3 regions of the Streptomyces flavovariabilis genome follow, and region 1 is predicted to be linked to each of the others. Evidence: riboswitches for the same ligand, from Rfam matches in the RefSeq annotation. Region 1 holds a riboswitch; each other region holds the start of a gene.
The links. A riboswitch is a leader RNA that binds a small molecule or an ion and turns the genes downstream of it on or off. The one in region 1 is predicted to bind cobalamin.

Region 1 (5,995 bases):
GCAGGGACACGCGCAGCCCGTCCTCCTCGTCGATCCCGAGCCCGTGCCGGAAGGGCAGCACGCCGTACGTGCGCCGTCCGGTGAGGCCGAGCAGCATCTCCAGGCCCGGCTCCAGCAGGGAGACGTCCCCGCGGAACTTGTTGACGAGGAACCCGGCGACGCAACGCTGGTCCTCGGGCGACAGCAGCGCCACGGTCCCGAAGAACGAGGCGAACACACCGCCCCGGTCGATGTCGCCGACCACGAGCACGGGCAGCCCGGCGTTCCGGGCGATCCCCATGTTCACGATGTCCGTCCGCCGTAGATTGATCTCGGCGGGAGAACCGGCCCCCTCACAGATCACCGCGTCATACGTGCCCCGCAACTGCTCGAGGCAGTCCAGGACCGTGCCGAGCAACTGCTGCTGCCGCCCGCCGTGGTAGCCGCGCGCACTCAGCTCCCCGACGGGCTTGCCGAGCAGCACGACCTGACTGCTCTGCTCGCCACCGGGCTTGAGCAGCACGGGATTCATCAGCGCGGTCGGCTCGACCCGGCAGGCCTGCGCCTGCATGGCCTGCGCCCGCCCGATCTCGGCCCCCTCCTTCGTCACGAAGGAGTTCAGGGACATGTTCTGCGCCTTGAAGGGCGCGACCCTGACGCCCTGCCGCACCAGCCACCGGCAGATCCCGGCGGTCACGACGCTCTTGCCGGCGTCGGAGGTGGTGCCGGCGACGAGAAGACCACCGCCCATGTCATTTCCCCCTCTTCAGCAGCCGCGCGCCGGCGCACACCCCGAGGGCGAGCCAGGTGACCCGCCGCGAGAGCCGCACGGCCCGTTCGACGTCGTGCGTACCGACGGCACGCCCTTGTGTGTTCAGCACGGGCCGGTGCTCCACCCGCCCGCCGTACGAGAGCGTTCCACCCAGCCGCACCCCGAGCGCCCCCGCGAACGAGGCCTCCACGGGCCCGGCGTTGGGACTCGGATGCTTCGCCGCATCGGCCCGCCAGGCCCGCACGGCCCCCCGCGGATCCGGCCCGGCCAGGGCGGCGAGTACGGCGGTCAGCCGCGCTCCCGGCCACCCCGCGAGGTCGTCCAGGCGCGCGGAGGCCCACCCGTACCGGCGGTACCGGGCCGACTTGTGCCCGACCATGGCGTCCAGGGTGTTGACGGCCCGGAAGCCGAGCAGCCCCGGCACCCCGCCGACTGCCCCCCACACCAGCGCCCCCACCACCGCGTCGGAGGTGTTCTCGGCGACGGACTCGACCACGGCCCGGGCCATGCCGTCGGCGTCGAGGGCCTGCGGATCCCGGCCGCACAGATGCGGCAGCCGGGCCCGGGCCGCTTCGACGTCCCCGCCACGGAGGGCACGCCCGATGGCCTGCGCCTCCCGGGCGAGTGAAGTCCCCCCGACGACAGCCCAGGTGGCGGCTCCGGTGAGCGCGACCGAGGCGACGGGGGACGTCCGCACGGCACGTGCGGCGACGGACCCCAGGGCGACGGCTCCTCCGGCACACACGGCGGTGTGCAGCGCGCCCCACCCGCGGTGGTCCCGCCACAACACCCGTTCCACGGCACCCGCGGCCCGCCCGAACACGGCGACCGGATGCCCTCGGCGAGGATCACCGAGCAGCAGGTCACCGATCAGACCGGCGGCGGCGCCGTACGCGAAGACGCGATCGGCACCCATGGGCTCAGCCGGCCAGAAGGGCAGGCGGGGGTGGGGTGCTGAAACCGGATCGGCAGCCGCGCATGGCGATATGTGTCCTCACTCAGGGTGTCCACGCCCTGGTTCGACGAGACCGGCGGTGAGAGTTCCTGGCTCCCGGGGATTGCTACCCCGGTGACAGTGGCGGGACCGCGCCGGACTTTCACCGGCTTCCTCTCCTGCCGCCGTACTGGCCCCGGCAGTCCACCACGGCCGGGAACCGGCGTCAACTTGCCGTTGACCTGCGAGGGGAGAGTGTGCAGAACCCCACACCGTCCCCTTCCGCACACACGACGACCGGGCGGCACAGGACCGAAGTCCCGCGCCGCCCGGTGGACGATGTGCTGTCGGGCCGTCAGGCCACGATCAGATAGATCCCGTACCCCACGGCCGCCGCGCACGCCGCGAAGCACGCGTACGCGCCGGTCACCGCGAGGCCCGCGGAACCGCCCTCCGCCACCGCACGCTCGCGGCGCGACAGGCCGGTGATGCCGAGGGTGAACAGGCCGACGAGGGCCACGGTGACCACGAGGCTGACGCCGAAGACGGAGCCGAGGGCCGCCCAGTCGATCTTCATCTCAGAGACTCTTCCTTGTAACCGGTGGCGGGGTCAGACCGTCGTGGTCGTGGTCGGCGTCCGCTCGGCGGTGGCCTGGGCCGGGAACGACGGCACCGGCTCCTGCGCCGGCGTGCCGGCCGGCGGCGGCGTCACGGCGGCCATCGCCGTGGTGACCACGCCCGCGGGCTCCGCCTCGTCGGTGTCGGTGACGTCGATGTCGTTGACGTTGGTGTGGTCGACGACCTCACGCCGCGACAGCTTCCAGATCGCCGCGCTGGAGGCGACGAGGAAGACGGCCACCACGGCGGTGCCCCAGGCTCCGAAGCCGGTGACGTACTCGGCGAGAGCGCCCACCAGCGCCGCCGCCGGCAGCGTCAGACCCCACGCGATGAACATCCGTGTCGCGGTCGACCAGCGGACGACGCCGCCCTTGCGGCCGAGCCCCGCGCCCATCACCGCGCCGGACACGGAGTGCGTGGTGGACAGGGAGAAACCGAGGTGCGAGGAGGCCAGGATGACCGTGGCCGCGGAGGTCTGGGCGGCGAAGCCCTGCTGCGGCTGGAGGTCGGTCAGGCCCTTGCCCATGGTGCGGATGATGCGCCAGCCGCCCAGGTAGGTGCCGAGCGCGATCGCGACGCCCGCGGAGAGGATGACCCACATGGGCGGGTCGGAGTCGGGGGCGAGGGTGCCGCCGGCGACCAGGGCGAGGGTGATGATGCCCATGGTCTTCTGGGCGTCGTTGGTGCCGTGCGCCAGGGAGACCAGACCCGCCGAGGCGATCTGGCCGGCCCGGTAGCCCTTCCGGGACGCCTCGCCGTCGGCCTTCTTGCCGAGGGAGTACGTCAGCCGTGTGGCCAGCATCGCCGCGACGCCCGCGACCAGCGGGGCGGCGATCGCCGGGATCAGCACCTTGGTGACCAGCACGTCACCGTGGACCGCGCCGACGCCCGCCGAGGCGATCGTGGCACCGATCAGACCGCCCATGAGAGCGTGGGAGGAGCTGGACGGCAGGCCGACCAGCCAGGTCAGCAGGTTCCAGAGGATCGCGCCGACCAGGGCGGCGAAGATGACCTCAGGACGGATGCCGGCCTCGTCGACGAGGCCCTTGGAGATCGTGTTGGCGACTTCGACGGACAGGAAGGCGCCGACCAGGTTGAGGACCGCGGACATGGCCACCGCAACCTTGGGCTTCATGGCGCCCGTGGAAATGGTCGTGGCCATCGCATTCGCGGTGTCGTGGAAACCGTTCGTGAAATCGAACGCGAGTGCGGTTACCACCACAATCGCGAGGATCAGCGAGAAGCTTTCCATTTACCCAGGCAATCGTTCGAGGTCGTTGGCTGTATGAACGTAGGCAACCTGAGTGAACGGAAGATGAACTGGGAGGGGCGCAGGGGTGACCGCAGCAGGAGGTCGGGGCGACGCCCCGGAACGGCGGCCCGGCGCCCCGGCGGCCAGGCGCCTCGCGCGAACCGCTTCAGCTGATCGAGTGACCCGTTGAAGAGATTCCGGTCACCCGGGAGGGTCGCCGTTGTATGCGATGCCGGGCGCGCGCGAAGCAGGGGTCGCGACAGGTGGTGGACTCGGTCGCCTTGACGTAGACGAACCGGGCGCCCTGCCTTTTGGGCGTCCTGGCAGTCCTGGCGACGCGTCGAGCCCCTGCCTGGCAGGATTCGCGGCATGGCTGAGCAGCGAGGCGACGAGCGCGGCACGGGGCACGCACGGGCCGGCGGACGGGGTGCGGGGCAGGCGCGGCGCAGGAGTGTGCGCCCCGAGGAGGCGCGTGCCTGGGAGGACCTCGTCGCGACGGCCCGCCGGACGGTCTCGGACGGGCTCGTCGTCGGCACGTCCGGCAACGTCTCGGTGCGCGTCGGGGAAACCGTCCTGGTCACGCCGTCGGGCGTCCCCTACGACCGGCTGACCCCGGACGACGTGACCGGCGTCGGCCTCGACGGCCGGCAGGTCCTCGGCACCCTCGTCCCGACCAGCGAGCTGCCGATGCACCTCGCGGTCTACCGCACGACCGGCGCCCTGGCCGTCGTCCACACCCACGCCGTGCACGCGACGGCCGTCTCCACGCTCGTGAGCGAACTCCCGCTGATCCACTACATGGCGGCGGCGCTCGGCGGACCCGTCCGGGTCGCCCCGTACGCCACGTACGGCACCGACGAGCTGGCCGGGAACATGCTCCGCGCCCTCGCCGACCGCTCCGGCTGCCTCCTGCGGAACCACGGCACCGTCACCCACGGCGCCACCCTCGCCCAGGCCTACGACCGCACCGCGCAGCTGGAGTGGATGTGCCGCCTGTGGCTGACCGCCGCCTCGGTGCCCGGCCTGACCCCGAGCCTGCTGTCCCGGGAGCAGCTGACCGAGGTGGAGGAACGCCTGCGCGGCTACGGCCAGCGAGGCTGAGCGCCGCCCCCACGGCCGCCGCGGGCATCACCCCGCCGCTCCCGCCCACTGGTCGCCCACGGAATCCGCCCGGACACTGAAGCCGTGCGCATTGTCAGAGCGACGGCCGTTGCCGTCACCGCCGTGATCGGGGCCGGTGCCGCCGCGGTGGCCGTCGGCCGGCTCGCCAGCGACGCCGCGCTCAAGGCGCCCCCCGGCAGGCCCCTGCCCACCGAGCCCCGGCTCACCGTGCACGGCACGGCCGCCGGGCAGATCAGCCTCACCCGGGACCTCGCCGCCCTGCGTCCCGGCCGCTACGGCCTGTCCGGCGACGGCTCCCACGCGGTCGTCGGCCCCGTCCTGACCGGTGCCCCGCACCCCGCCGACACCGTCGTGCGCCGTCTGGAGAGCGTCACGCACGGCACCCTGGAGTCCGGTGACAAGGTCTGGCTCACACCGAACGTGTACGTCGGCAACCCGGGCGCCGCTCTCGGGATCGAGCACGCCGACGTCGACGTCCCCGGTGAACTAGGCGCCCTGCCCGCGTGGTTCGTGCCGGGCAAGCGGGACACCTGGGTGATCGCCGTGCACGGCCTGGGCGCCACCCGGGAACTCGCCATGAACGTCATGCCGTTCCTGCACCGCAACCACTTCCCGGTGCTCGCCCTCGCCTACCGCGGCGACCTGGGCGCGCCCCGCCCGCCCGACGGCCTGAACCACCTCGGCGAGACCGAGTGGCGCGACCTCGACGCGGCCATCCGCTACGCCGTGCGCTACGGAGCCCGGCAGGTCGTCCTGCACGGCTGGTCCACCGGCGCCACCATGGCCCTGCGCGCCGCCGAGCGCTCGGGGCTGCGCGACCGTGTCTCCGGGCTCGTCCTGGACTCCCCGGTGCTCGCCTGGGAGACCACCCTGCGCGCCCTCGCCTCGGCCCGCCGCACCCCGGGCGCGCTGCTGCCCCTCGCGGTCCGCGCCGCCCAGGGACGCACCGGCCTGTCCGGCGAGCGCGTCACGGGCCCGGACCCGTCCGACGGGCTGCGCGTCCCGGCGCTCGTCTTCCACGGACCGGACGACACCGTCGCCCCCTGGCGGCTCTCCCGCCGGCTCGCCGACGCCCGACCCGACGCGGTCGCCCTGCGCACCGTCGGCAACGCCCCCCACGGAGCCATGTGGAACGCCGACCCGAAGGCCTACGAGGAGGCGCTCCGGCGCTTCCTGACGCCTCTCATGTGACCCCGTTCCGGCGCACCCGCCGAGGCGGCCTCCCGTGCCGGCTTCTCACGCACCCCCGTTCACGCCGCCTCCGCCCCGTCGCAACCGCCTCCCGTCGCACGCTCCGCCGACCGGTCGCCACGATTCC
Region 2 (5,995 bases), on a different contig from region 1:
GCCAGCACCCCGACCATGGCACTCACCGAGTGCCCCACGAACACCGCCTGCCGCAGGTCGAGCTCCTCGCAGACGTCGACGACGTCAGCGGCGTAGCCGTGCAGCGAGGAGTACCGCTCCTCACTCCATGCCGCGAGGTCCGAGCCGCCGGAGCCGACGTAGTCGAACAGCACCACCCGGTAGCGCTCGGCGAGCACCGGCACCACCAGGCGCCACATGTTCTGGTCACAGCCGAAACCGTGTGCCAGGAGCAGCACCGGTGCGCCGTCGGGACCGATCACGTTGACGTTGTTCCTGCGGCGGATGTCCATGCAGACCATGCTGCCACCTCGGCGGGAGCGGTTCGACGGCGGCCTCGTGGACAGCCGCGACGCGATCGCGAAGTCAGCCCAGGTACAGCGGCACCTTCGAGGCCAGCTCGCCGAGCCCGGCCTGCTCCGCCTCGGTCGGCGCCCGCCGCCCGGTGCCGATGAGCAGTGCGTCCACGTCGGAGAAGGACGACGGGAAGGGGCTCCCCGTGATCTGCTCCAGCATCTCCCGGGACCGGACGATCCCCTCCGCGGGCGGCTGCTCCGCGTCCGGGAGGCAGGCGATCAGGTCGAGGTGGTGCAGCGTCCACTCCAGGACGTACGTGGAGAGGAAGTCGCCCACGGTGAGGATCTCGTCGCGGGTGCCGACCCGGCCGGCCGGGTCGGCGAGCAGGGCGGCGCGGCCGGCGGCGGAGCCGACGTCGTCCAGGTGGAACTTGAGCAGGCGCGGATCCTCGTACGCGGCGGCCAGCCGGACGGTCAGCGCGTCGAGCGGGTCGTCACCGGTCGGCGGAGTGTCGGAGATGTCCCAGTACGTCAGCACGTCGCGGGTCGGTTCCCGGCCGGACGGGGTGGCCAGGGTGATCAGGACGTCCTGGGCGTCGACGATCAGATGGCACACCAGGTCCCGCACCAGCCAGCCCGTACAGCCGGAGGGCCGCCGAAGTCCTCCTGGGATAGATCCGCCACCGCCGCGCGCAACGCCGTCCAGGTGTGTGAGAAGAGATCCACCTCGGCACCGTAGCGCCGCGCCGCGACGCCGGACAAGCTCATCCTCCGGGCACCCCTTGCCGTCCGCCCACGAGGGCGGCGAGTTCGTCCGCCGTCCGCGGACCCTGCTCCGCTCGGGCCAGCCACCCCTGCGCGCGCAGGAGTTCCGTCACCGCGGCACCCCACGGCAGGCGCAGCCCCGCCTCGCGGAGGAGATCCGTGCGGGCCAGAGCCGTGGCCGCGGGCCCGGTGCGGACGCCCGACGGGGTGAGGAGCGCCGCGTCGTCGGCCCAGCGCAGGGCGAGATCGACGTCATGGGTGGCCATCACCACCGTGGTGCCGGCGGTACGGAGTCCGTCGAGGGTGGTGAGGAGCCGCTCCTGGCCCTCGGGATCGAGTCCGGCCGTCGGCTCGTCGAGGACGAGGACGCGGGGCCGCATGGCGACCGCGCCCGCGATGGCGGTGCGCTTGCGCTGCCCGTAGGAGAGCAGATGGGTGGGCCGGCCGGCCAGGGCCGTGATGTCCAGGGCGGCGAGCGCCTCCGCCACCCGCGCCCGCACCTGGGTGTCGTCCAGACCGAGGTTCAGGGGGCCGAACGACACATCCTGCTCGACGGACGCCGCGAACAGCTGGTCGTCCGGGTCCTGCACCACCAGCTGCACGGTCGTCCGCAGCCGGGTGAGCCCCTTGCGGTCGTACGACACCGGCTGCCCCTCGACCGTCAACCGCCCCTCGTGCGGCCGCAGTCCGCCGGAGAGCAGCCGCATCAGCGTGGTCTTTCCGCTGCCGTTGCGGCCGAGCAGCGCGAGTGCGCGCCCCTCGCGGATCTCGAAGTCGAGGCCGCTGAGCACGGTGGGGCCGTCCTCGTAGGCGAAGGACGCGCCCCGCAGGGCGACGAGGGCGGGCTCGCTCATGTCAGCGGCCTTTCCAGGACGAGGGTGAGGGCGGCCAGCGCCGCGAGCAGCGCGCAACTGGCAGCCGTGAAGCGGACGGAGACCCGGGCCTCGGGCACCAGGACCCGCAGCGTGCCGTCGTAGCCGCGCCCGGCGAGCCCGGCCTGGAGCCGGGTGGCCCGGTCGAAGGCCCGGACGAACGCGGTGGCGCCGAGCCCGGCCAGGGAACGCCACTGTGCGGCCCGGCTGGTGTGACCGAGCCGGGCCGCCTGGGCTTCCCGGATGCGGCGCACGGAGTCCAGCAGCAGGAAGCTCATCCGGTACGTCACGAGCGCGACGTCGACGACCGGCGCGGGGATCCCGGCCCGGACCAGGCGGGGCAGCAGGTCGGACATCGGCGTGGTGAAGGCGAACAGCAGCACGCCCAGGGAAGCCGCCGAGGTGCGCAGCAGCAACTCCCCGGCCCGGACCGGCCCGTCACCCGCGAGGGAGACGAAACCCCCCGGTCCGCCCACCTGGACGAGCAGCGTGAGCGCGCCGGTCACGCAGAAGCCCAGCGGCACCCGGTAGGCCCGCCACAGCCGCCGCCCGGGCACACCGGCCGGCCCCAGCAGCACCACCAGGGCTGTCAGCAGCACCAGGGCGGCACCCGGCCAGGGCGGCAGGGAGATCGCGAGCACGGTGAGGCCGAGCCCGAGCACGGCCTTGTCCACGGGATGGCGGCGGCGCCAGCGACTGCTGTGCGCCGCCGCGTCGATCGGCAGCACCCGGGGTCAGTCCTGTTCTGCGGTGGACTTCCCGGCGGCGCCGGCGAGCGCGCTGCTGGCCTCCCGCTCCAGCGCCCGCTGCTCGCCCTGCCGACGGCCCCGCCGCAGCCCGAAGTAGTAGGCGAGGACACCGGCGCCGAGAGCGGCCTGGAGGGAGAACAGTGCCGACTCGATCTCGCCGGACGGCGGCTCGTACAGCGGCGAGAACCACGGCTCGTAGTCCGGCCGCAGCTCGGTGATCGCCGTCTCGGCCTCGGCGTCGGCGCCCGTGAACGGCTCCTTCTTGTGGTCGCCGAGGCCGAGCGCCAGGGGCAGCACGGCGAGCGCGGCCACGGCGAACAGCAGCACCAGGTTGATCTTCGTGTTCCTGCTCATCGGGCCACCGCCTCGGTCTCGGTCCGTGCCTGCTTCTTGGCGAGGAGCACGCCCAGCCGGGTCAGTTCGCCCTTGCTGGACTGCACCAGCAGCCGCATCACGAGCACGGTCAGCAGGCCCTCACTCACTGCGAGCGGGATCTGGGTGACGGCGAAGATGGAACCGAACTTGCCGAGTGCGCCCAGGAATCCGCTGCCCGGGTCGGGGAAGGCGAGCGCCAGCTGCACGCTGGTGACGCAGTAGGTGGACAGGTCGGCGACGAACGCGCCGCAGAACACGGCCACCATCAGCGGAGCACCGGAGCGACGCAGCAGTGCGTAGACGGCGTATCCGGCCCAGGGACCGACGATCGCCATCGAGAAGACGTTGGCGCCGAGCGTGGTCAGGCCGCCGTGCGCGAGCAGCAGCGCCTGGAAGAGCAGGGTGATGGTGCCCAGCACCGCCATGATGGGCGGCCGGAACAGGATGGCTCCGAGGCCCGTGCCGGTGGGGTGCGAGCAACTGCCGGTGACGGACGGCAGTTTCAGGGCGGACAGGACGAAGGTGAAGGCGCCGGACGCACCGAGGAGCAGCGTGCTCTCGGGGTGCTCGCGCACTTCACGGGTGAGCGACCGGACCCCGTGGACGACGAACGGCGCCGACGCGACGCCCCAGGCGACCGCGTGCGCCGGAGGAAGGAAACCCTCGGCAATGTGCATGGCTCAGCAGACCCTCTCCAGCACCTCGTGGATGGTTGACGCGCCTTGGCCGGTCTCCTGGCTGACGGGTACCACCGCCCGGACTCCGCCTTCCCGGGTCACTGAGACCCAGTGGCTGCCCGCTAGGGCTGGAGCCGGACTTCCCGATTCACAGTGGCGAGGGCCGCACCGGCATCACACCGGATTTCCCGTTCACCAAGGCCTGGTGACAATAAGGCCCGGATAAGGGCGGTGACAAGCCACCCCAGGGGGCGCGCGAGGGGGCGCCCGCTCGCACACCGGCGCATCCCCCCGCTGATCCACGCGCTGCGGCGGGCGCCGCCGCGCGGCTGCGGAGCCCGCGTCAGTCGTCGCCCCCGTCGTCTCCGCCGTCGTCGCCCTCCCCGTATCCCCCGGCCTGGCGCGGGCTCTCCGGCTTGGGCTGCTGCGGCCCGCCGTTGCCCGCCGCATCCGTCGGAGTCGCGGCGCCGGGCGGCGGCGCGGCAGGGGTCGGGGAAGCGGCCGGCGCGGACGGAGTGACATCGGCCACGGTGCCGGTCGTCGGCGTGCCGACATCCACCGGGCCGGTCGCCGGGCCGGTCGCCGGGCCGGCCTTCGGGTCGGCTTCCGGATCGGAGGAGAGAGACGAGGCGGAATCGCCCGACGGGGCGGCGGCGGGGCTGCTCGCAGTCGGGGACGCGTCGGGTTCGGTGCCCTCCGCGGTGGTGTCGGGCGAGAACCAGCGCATGCCGATGAGCATCGCGGCGAGGAAGAGAGCAGCGGCGGCGGCCGTCGCGGCCAGTCTCGTCCGGCTGCCGAGGCCGCCGCGCCCGCGGGAGCGACCCGAACGCCCCGCCTGGGCGGCCCGGGCCGCGGTGCGGTGCCCCGTGGTAGCGGGCAGCGCGTACGTGGTCGGGTTGCTGGTCTCGGCAGCCGCGTTCGGGCCGGGCGCGGCGTGCGTCGCCGCGGACGCGGTCGTCGGCCGCAGCGGCGGTGAGACCTCCGGCAGCGGCTCGGGCAGGCCGCGCCAGGCGCCCCCGGCGAACCACTCGGCGGCCTGCTGGGCGGTGGGCCGGTCCTCGGGCTGCTTGGCGAGCAGACCGAGGAGGTAGTTCTCGAACGCCGGCGGGAGTCCGGTGACACCGAGCTCGCGGGGCGGCACGGGGGTCGAGTCGAGATGCTGGTGGAGGAGGGCGACGGCGGTGTCGGCCTGGAACGGCGGGCGGCCGCTGAGCAGCTGGTAGAGCACGCACCCCAGGGAGTACATGTCGGAGGCGGGCCCCGCCTGCCGGCCGAGGGCCCGCTCGGGCGCGAGGTAGAGGCCGGTGCCGACGATCTGGCCGGTGGCGGTGAGGGCGGCGCCGGGGTCGTCGAGGAACCGCGCGATTCCGAAGTCGCCGATCTTCAGCGTGCCGTGGGCGTCCAGCAGCAGGTTGGCGGGTTTGACGTCCCGGTGCACGATGCCCTGCGCGTGCGCGGCGGCGAGCCCCGCGGCGGCCTGCGCGGCGAGACGGGCCACGCGCTCGGCGGGCAGCGCGCCGGAGCCGGTCAGCACCCCGGCGAGACTGTCGCCCTCGACCAGCTCCATCACCAGGTACAGCCGGTTGTCGTACTCGCCGAAGTCCAGGACGCCGACCACGTTGGGGTGGTTGAGACGCCCGGCGGTCTGCGCCTCCAGACGGAACCGGGAGGCCGCCGTGGCATCGGTGTCCTGGGGGAGCAGCAGCTTGAGGGCCACCGCTCTGGCGAGCGTCTCGTCGTACGCACGCCAGACCTCTCCCATTCCACCGCGCCCGATCTCAACATCCAGCCGGTAGCGGCCCGCTAGCAGCACTCGTCCTCGTCTCATGCGTGGGAAGGTCGTCGCCGCAGGCCGAACTCCCCGCTTCTGCACGGGGATTGGTGGGGGGTGCCGCAGCCGACCCAGGATACTGGCGCGACGTGACCACCAATCTCCGCAGCGGTGTCCTCGTAGGGTGCGGTTTCGGAAGTCCCGGAGCGAACAGGTCGCCCGCCGGAGTGAAGGTCGCGCGCGCCCGGTTGCCGCGGGGCGCCGGCGCCGGTTCAGGCCACCGCGCCCGCCCCCTTCTCACGGCGCGGCAGCACAGCCACCGCCAGAGCCGGTACGGCCGCGAGGACCAGCCACGGCACGGCGGCCGGCAGGCCCAGGTCGAGCAGGAAGCCGGTGGCCGCGCTGCCGGCCAGGACGATCAGCCCGGAGACGGACGACAGCGCACCCATGTAGAGCCCGAGCCGTCCCTCCT
Region 3 (5,995 bases), on a different contig from region 1:
CGAAGCCCAGCAGGGCGAAGATGATGCCGCTGGAACTGACGGCGCTCAGCACCCCGTGGGCGCCGAACGGGGCGAAGCCGTGCTCGGTGAAGTTGCCCGGGTGGAAGTTGCCGGCCGCGATGATGAAGATCGCGGCCAGCGGCACGGCCACCTTCCACCAGGTGGCGGCGCTGTTGGTGTGGGCCAGGATCCGCACGCCGAGGAAGTTGACGACGACGAACACGGCCATCAGCAGGACGGCGACGACGAAGCCGCTCGTCGTCAGCGTCCCGTCCTGCGCGTGCTGGAGGCCTTGCGCCCAGTGCCAGTGCCCGGCGTAGCCGATCATGGCCTCGACCTCGATCGGGGCCACCGTCGCCGCCTGGAGCCAGGAGAACCAGCCGAAGGACATGCCCGCCAGTCCGCCGAACGCGTAGTGCGGGTAGCGGGCCGTGCCGCCCGCGACCGGGAACATGCCGCCGAGTTCCGCGTGCACCAGGGCCAGCAGCACGATCGCCACGGCGCCGATGAGCCAGGACAGGATCGCCGCGGGGCCGGCCGCAACGACGGCCTTCTCGGCGCCGTACAACCAGCCCGAGCCGATGATGGATCCGACCGACGCCCACATGAGCCCGATCAGCCCGACGTCCCGGCGCAGACCGTCTCTCTCCATGAATGCGGGGCCTCTCATCAGTGAACTCGAAGAGTCCGGCGAGCAAGAGGCCTCAGGTTAGGAATCGGTCAGCCGGCGGAAGAAGACGAGTTGTGCAGCCTTGACCGGGCGCGGGTATTTCGTGGGAAACGCTTCAGGATTCCTGTACGCGGTGATGAGACAGCCGTGGGATCTCGATCGCCGGGCAGCGGTCCATCACCATCTCCAGTCCCGCCGAGCGGGTCCGGTCGTACGCCCCCTCGTCGATGACGCCGAGCTGGAACCAGACGGCCTTCGCGCCCTTGGCGGCCGCCTCGTCCGCGACGGCCCCGGCGAGGTCGCTGTTCACGAACACGTCGACGACGTCCACGGCGAAGGGGATGTCCGCCAGGCTCGCGTACCCCTTCTCCCCGTGCACCGTCTCCGCCTTCGGATGCACCGGCACGACGCGCTTGCCGAAGCGCTGGAGCACTGCGGCGACGCCGTACGCCGCCCGCTGCCGGTTCGACGACAGGCCCACCACCGCCCACGTGTCGCCGAGCTCGGTGAGGATCCTGCGGACCGCTGCCTCGTCGCCGTACACCGGCGGCCTCCTCGAGAGTCGTGACGAACTGCTCTCCCGGCAACGACGCGGAGTGCGCGGTGATTCCCCGAGAGCCTCCGTGATAGCTTGCCGAGGCCAGTCGAACCCATGTACGTGGGTCAGGGAATCCGGTGCGAATCCGGAACTGACGCGCAGCGGTGAGGGGGACGGGCGGGGCCTCGGCCACTGGACGACTCGGTCGTCCGGGAAGGCGTCCCGTACCGGATGAACCCGAGTCCGAAGACCTGCTGGCGGCCCCCGCGGCCGCACGCGGCGGGGGAGCACCGTACGACCGGGCTCCGCGAATGGGCCCTCGACGACTGAGGACTGGTTCCCGTGCCCCTCGCTCCACCCGCCCGTGCCGCTGCCCTGCTCGCGGCCGGCTCCCTGCTCCTGACCGGCTGCGGCGGCGCCGACTCCACCGACGCGAAGGCCGCCGTCACGCTCTCCAACTGCGGGCACGAGGTCCGCGTCGCGGCCGCGCCGCAGCACGCCGTGTCCCTCAACCAGGGCACCACCGAGATCCTGCTCTCCCTCGGCCTGGCCGACCGCCTCGCGGGCACGGCCACCTGGACCGACCCCGTGATGAAGGGGCTGGAGAAGGCCGACGCCGAGGTGCCGCGCATCGCCGACAACAACCCGTCCCTCGAACGCGTCCTGGACACCGAGCCCGACTTCGTCGCCGCGTCGTTCGTCTCCACCCTCGGCAAAGGCGGCGTCGCCACCCGCGAGCAGTTCGAGAAGCTCGGCGTCCCCACCTACGTCTCCCCGTCCGACTGCGCCGGCAAGGACAACTCGGGCGGCGGTGACGGCGCACGCGACAAGGCTCTGGGCATCGACACCGTCTACGGCGAAGTACATGACCTCGCGACCGTGTTCGGGGTGAAGGAACGCGGCGACGCACTCGTGTCGTCCCTCCGGCAGCGCATGAAGAAGGCCACGGCGGGCATCGACGCCTCCGACGTCACCCTCCTCTACTGGTTCGCGAACTCCGAGTCGCCCTACATGGCGGGCTGCTGCGGAGCACCCGGCATCATCACCCAGGCCCTCGGCGCGAAGAACGTCTTCGACGACACGCACGAGGAGTGGCCGCAGGTCAACTGGGAGACGGTCGCCGACCGCGACCCCGACGTCCTCGTCATCGGCGACCTGACCCGTAAGTCGCAGACCGCGGAGTCGGCCGCGAAGAAGATCGCCTTCCTGGAGTCCAACCCGGTCACCAGGAACATGGACGCCGTCCGGCACAAGCGGTACGTGCTGCTCAGCGGGCAGGCCATGAACCCGACCATCCGCACCGTCGAGGGCGTGGAGCAGGTGGCCGCCGGGCTGCGCCGGTCCGGGCTGGTGAAGTGACCGCCCAAGGTCGGCCGGGTGCCGGGGTCCGGCCCCGGCGCGGGTCCGGGCTCGCCCTGGGGGCGGCCGGGGCCGTCGCGCTGACCGCGTCCCTCGCCGTGACCCTCACCATCGGTCCCGCCGACATCCGCGTCGGCGACGTCTGGTCCGTCGTGGCAGCCCATCTCGGCCTCGGCAGCTCGCAGCTGACGCCGATCCGGGACGGGATCGTCTGGCAGCTGCGGCTGCCGCGCACCCTGCTCGCGGCCGTGTGCGGAGCCGGACTCGCCGTCTGCGGGGCGGTGATGCAGTCGCTGCTGCGCAACCCGCTCGCCGACCCCTTCGTGCTCGGGGTGTCCTCCGGCGCCTCCACCGGAGCGGTCCTCGTGGTCGTGCTCGGCGCGGGCGGCGGTGCCCTCTCGGTGTCCGCGGGCGCGTTCCTCGGCGCCCTGCTGTCGTTCGCGCTGGTGCTGCTGCTCAGCCACACCCTCGGCGGCACCACCGACCGGGTGGTCCTCGCGGGCGTCGCCGCCATGCAGCTCTTCTCCGCGCTCACCTCCTTCGTCGTGATGACCTCCGCCGACGCCGAGACCACCCGCGGCGTGCTGTTCTGGCTCCTCGGCTCGCTCGGCGGCGCCGGCTGGACCGACGTATGGCTGTGCCTGGCGGTGCTGGCCGTGGCGCTCGTGGTGTGCCTGTCGTACGCCCGTACCCTCGACGCCTTCGCCTTCGGGCAGGACGCGGCGGCCGCCCTCGGGGTGTCCGTCGCCCGCACCCGCCTGGTGCTGCTGTGCGCCACGGCCCTGCTCACGGCCGCGCTGGTCAGCTCGGCCGGGGCGATCGGCTTCGTCGGACTGGTCCTGCCGCACGCCGCCCGGGCCCTGACCGGCCCCGGGCACACGCGGCTGCTGCCGGTCACCGCCCTCGCGGGAGCGGTGTTCCTCGTATGGGTGGACACCCTGGCCCGAACGGTCCTCGATCCGCAGGAGATTCCGGTGGGGGTCGTGACGTCGCTGATCGGCGTGCCGGCGTTCGTGGCGGTGCTGTACCGGACGCGGAGGGCGCGGTGAGTGGCGCAGGTGCGACGGCGGAGGCGGGGCTGCGGGCCGACCGGGTCAGCCGCCGTGCCGACGGGCGTCTCATCCTGGACGGCGTCGCCCTCGCCCCGAAGACCGGCTCCACGGTCGGCGTCCTCGGTCCCAACGGCTCCGGCAAGTCCACACTGCTGCGGCTGCTGGCCGGGTTGCTCATGCCGACCTCCGGAGTCGTCACCCTCGACGGCACACCGCTGAGCGACCTGCCCCGCCGCACGGTCGCACGCCGCCTCGCCGTGGTCGAGCAACAGTCGGACACCCAGGTCGAGTTGACGGTCGAGGACATCGTGCGGCTGGGCCGGGTCCCGCACCGCCGGGCCTGGACACCCGCCTCCGCGGACGACGAGCGGGCCGTGCGCGCCGCCCTGGAGCGCACGGGCCTCGACGCCCACTCCGGCCGGCTCTGGCACACCCTCTCGGGTGGCGAACGCCAGCGGGTGCAGATCGCCCGCGCGCTCGCCCAGGAACCCCGCGAACTCCTCCTCGACGAGCCCACCAACCACCTCGACATCCACCACCAGCTCGACCTGCTCACCCTGGTCACGGGCCTGCCGGTCACCACCGTCGTCGCCCTGCACGACCTCAACCTCGCGGCGATGTACTGCGATCGGGTCGTCGTGCTGTCCGCGGGGCGGGTCGTGGCGGGAGGCCCCCCCCGAGGACGTCCTCACGGCCGGGCTCATCGCCGAGGTGTACGGGGTGCGGGCCGCCGTCAGCCGCGAAGGACCCGAGGGGCGGCCCCATGTGCGGTTCCTCGGCACGCTGGGCTGAGAGGAGCGGGCCGGCACGCCATTGGTGGGGCGATTGTCGCCACGGTGGCCGGAAAACGCCGAACCTGCCTGCGCGTGCCCGCCCGCCCGCCCGCCTACGCTCACCTCGTGCTGCGCATCATCGACGCCCGAACCCGCGAGCCGGTCGACGCCGCCCCGGCCCGCCGGGGCCTGACCCGTGTCGTGGTGCACGCTTCCGGCTCCGACTCGACGAACCTGCGGGTGCTGCTCGTCGGGGACCTGCTCGTCCGGACCCTGGAACTCGGCGGCACACCGGTCTGGGCCCTGCTGGCCGGCGGCCGCCGGCAACCGGAGCTGCGCGCGGGCGCCGCGGCGCTCGGCATCCACCCCTTCGAGGACAGTCCCGACGCCGGTGCGGGCCTGGGCGAGGCCCAGGTCGTCCATGTCACCGCCGAGGGCGGGGCGGTGCCCGACGGTGTGCGGATCGCCGTCGCGCCGGTGGAGCCGGATCCACCGGACCACTCCGACCCCGCCGCCCTGCGCCTCGCCCTGATCACCCGTCACCACAGCGCCCCGGTCCGGCTGGAGGCGGCCGGACTCGACGACGCCCGCGCCACCCTCGCCCGCTGGCGCGGTGCGGTCGCCCGCTGGGCACGGCAGCCCTCACGGCCGATTCCCGACACCGTGCGGGGACGGCTGCGCGACGCCTGGGAGGACGACCTGGACGTACCCCGGGTGCTGGGCGTGCTCCATCAGGTCGAGACCGAGCCGGACCTGGCCGACGGCGCCCGGTTCGAGACGTACGCCTACGCCGACCGGCTCCTCGGCCTCGACCTCACCCGCGACCTGGGATCCCCGTCATGATCGAACGCGCCGGAGCAGGCCCGCTGCGCCGCCTGGTCGTGCTGCGGCACGCCAAGTCCGCCTGGCCCTTGGACGTCGCCGACCACGAACGCCCCCTCGCCCCGCGCGGCCGCCGGGACGCCCCCGCGGCGGGGCGGGCACTGGCCGGTGCGGACCTCCTGCCGGACCTCGCGCTGTGCTCCACCGCCGTCCGCGCCCGCCGGACCTGGGACCTGGCCGCCGCCGAGTGGGGCACACCCCCGCCGGTCCGTCACGACCGGCGCCTGTACGCCGCCGGTCCCTCCGGCCTGCTGGCCGTCGTCCACGAGGTGCCCGCCGAGGTGGAGACGCTGCTGCTGATCGGGCACAACCCCGGGCTGGAGGAACTGGTCCTGGCCCTCGCCGGCGACGGCCTCGCCGACACCCTGGAGCAGGTCCGTACGAAGTTCCCCACCTCGGCGATCGCCGTCCTGTCCTGGCGCGGCACGGCCTGGCGGTCCCTCGCCCCCGGCACCGCGCTGCTCACGTCCGTGACCGTGCCCCGGGGCGCGAAGCAGTAGCCCGGGCACCGTGAGAGCAGTCATGCATGCCGTGATTCGACGGTACGAAGGGGTGACCGACCCGGCTGAGGCGGGACGCCGGGTGAACGAGGAGTTCCTGCCGCTCCTCCGTCAGGTCCGGGGGTTCGTGGCCTACTACTGGGTCGACGCCGGCGGCGGGGTGAGGTGTCGGCCGGTGTCTTCCAGGACCGGGCCGGCGCCGAGGAGTCGACCGGGAGGGC

Region 2: another riboswitch for cobalamin. It lies ahead of IO24_RS0108195 (energy-coupling factor ABC transporter permease); the one in region 1 lies ahead of IO24_RS0134380 (cobalamin biosynthesis protein).
Region 3: another riboswitch for cobalamin. It lies ahead of IO24_RS0118235 (ABC transporter substrate-binding protein); the one in region 1 lies ahead of IO24_RS0134380 (cobalamin biosynthesis protein).

The regions. Positions count from the first base shown of each region.
Region 1 is NZ_JNXD01000026.1:53,364-59,358, reverse strand. It holds gene IO24_RS0134385 (cobyric acid synthase) at 1-730, opposite strand, end outside; gene IO24_RS0134380 (cobalamin biosynthesis protein) at 732-1,667, opposite strand; cobalamin riboswitch at 1,771-1,909, opposite strand; gene IO24_RS0134375 (hypothetical protein) at 2,041-2,262, opposite strand; gene IO24_RS0134370 (inorganic phosphate transporter) at 2,296-3,555, opposite strand; gene IO24_RS0134365 (class II aldolase/adducin family protein) at 3,925-4,656, shown strand; gene IO24_RS0134360 (alpha/beta hydrolase) at 4,741-5,868, shown strand.
Region 2 is NZ_JNXD01000003.1:164,224-170,218, forward strand. It holds gene IO24_RS0108170 (alpha/beta fold hydrolase) at 1-311, opposite strand, end outside; partial or broken gene IO24_RS40470 (maleylpyruvate isomerase N-terminal domain-containing protein) at 385-1,040, opposite strand; gene IO24_RS0108180 (energy-coupling factor ABC transporter ATP-binding protein) at 1,079-1,933, opposite strand; gene cbiQ (cobalt ECF transporter T component CbiQ) at 1,930-2,679, opposite strand; gene IO24_RS0108190 (energy-coupling factor ABC transporter substrate-binding protein) at 2,686-3,054, opposite strand; gene IO24_RS0108195 (energy-coupling factor ABC transporter permease) at 3,051-3,752, opposite strand; cobalamin riboswitch at 3,783-3,967, opposite strand; gene IO24_RS0108200 (serine/threonine-protein kinase) at 4,096-5,580, opposite strand; gene IO24_RS0108205 (MDR family MFS transporter) at 5,796-5,995, opposite strand, start outside.
Region 3 is NZ_JNXD01000010.1:7,512-13,506, forward strand. It holds gene IO24_RS0118225 (APC family permease) at 1-652, opposite strand, end outside; gene IO24_RS0118230 (CoA-binding protein) at 786-1,214, opposite strand; cobalamin riboswitch at 1,295-1,481, shown strand; gene IO24_RS0118235 (ABC transporter substrate-binding protein) at 1,551-2,567, shown strand; gene IO24_RS0118240 (FecCD family ABC transporter permease) at 2,564-3,616, shown strand; partial or broken gene IO24_RS45990 (ABC transporter ATP-binding protein) at 3,613-4,411, shown strand; gene IO24_RS0118250 (hypothetical protein) at 4,519-5,235, shown strand; gene IO24_RS0118255 (SixA phosphatase family protein) at 5,232-5,774, shown strand.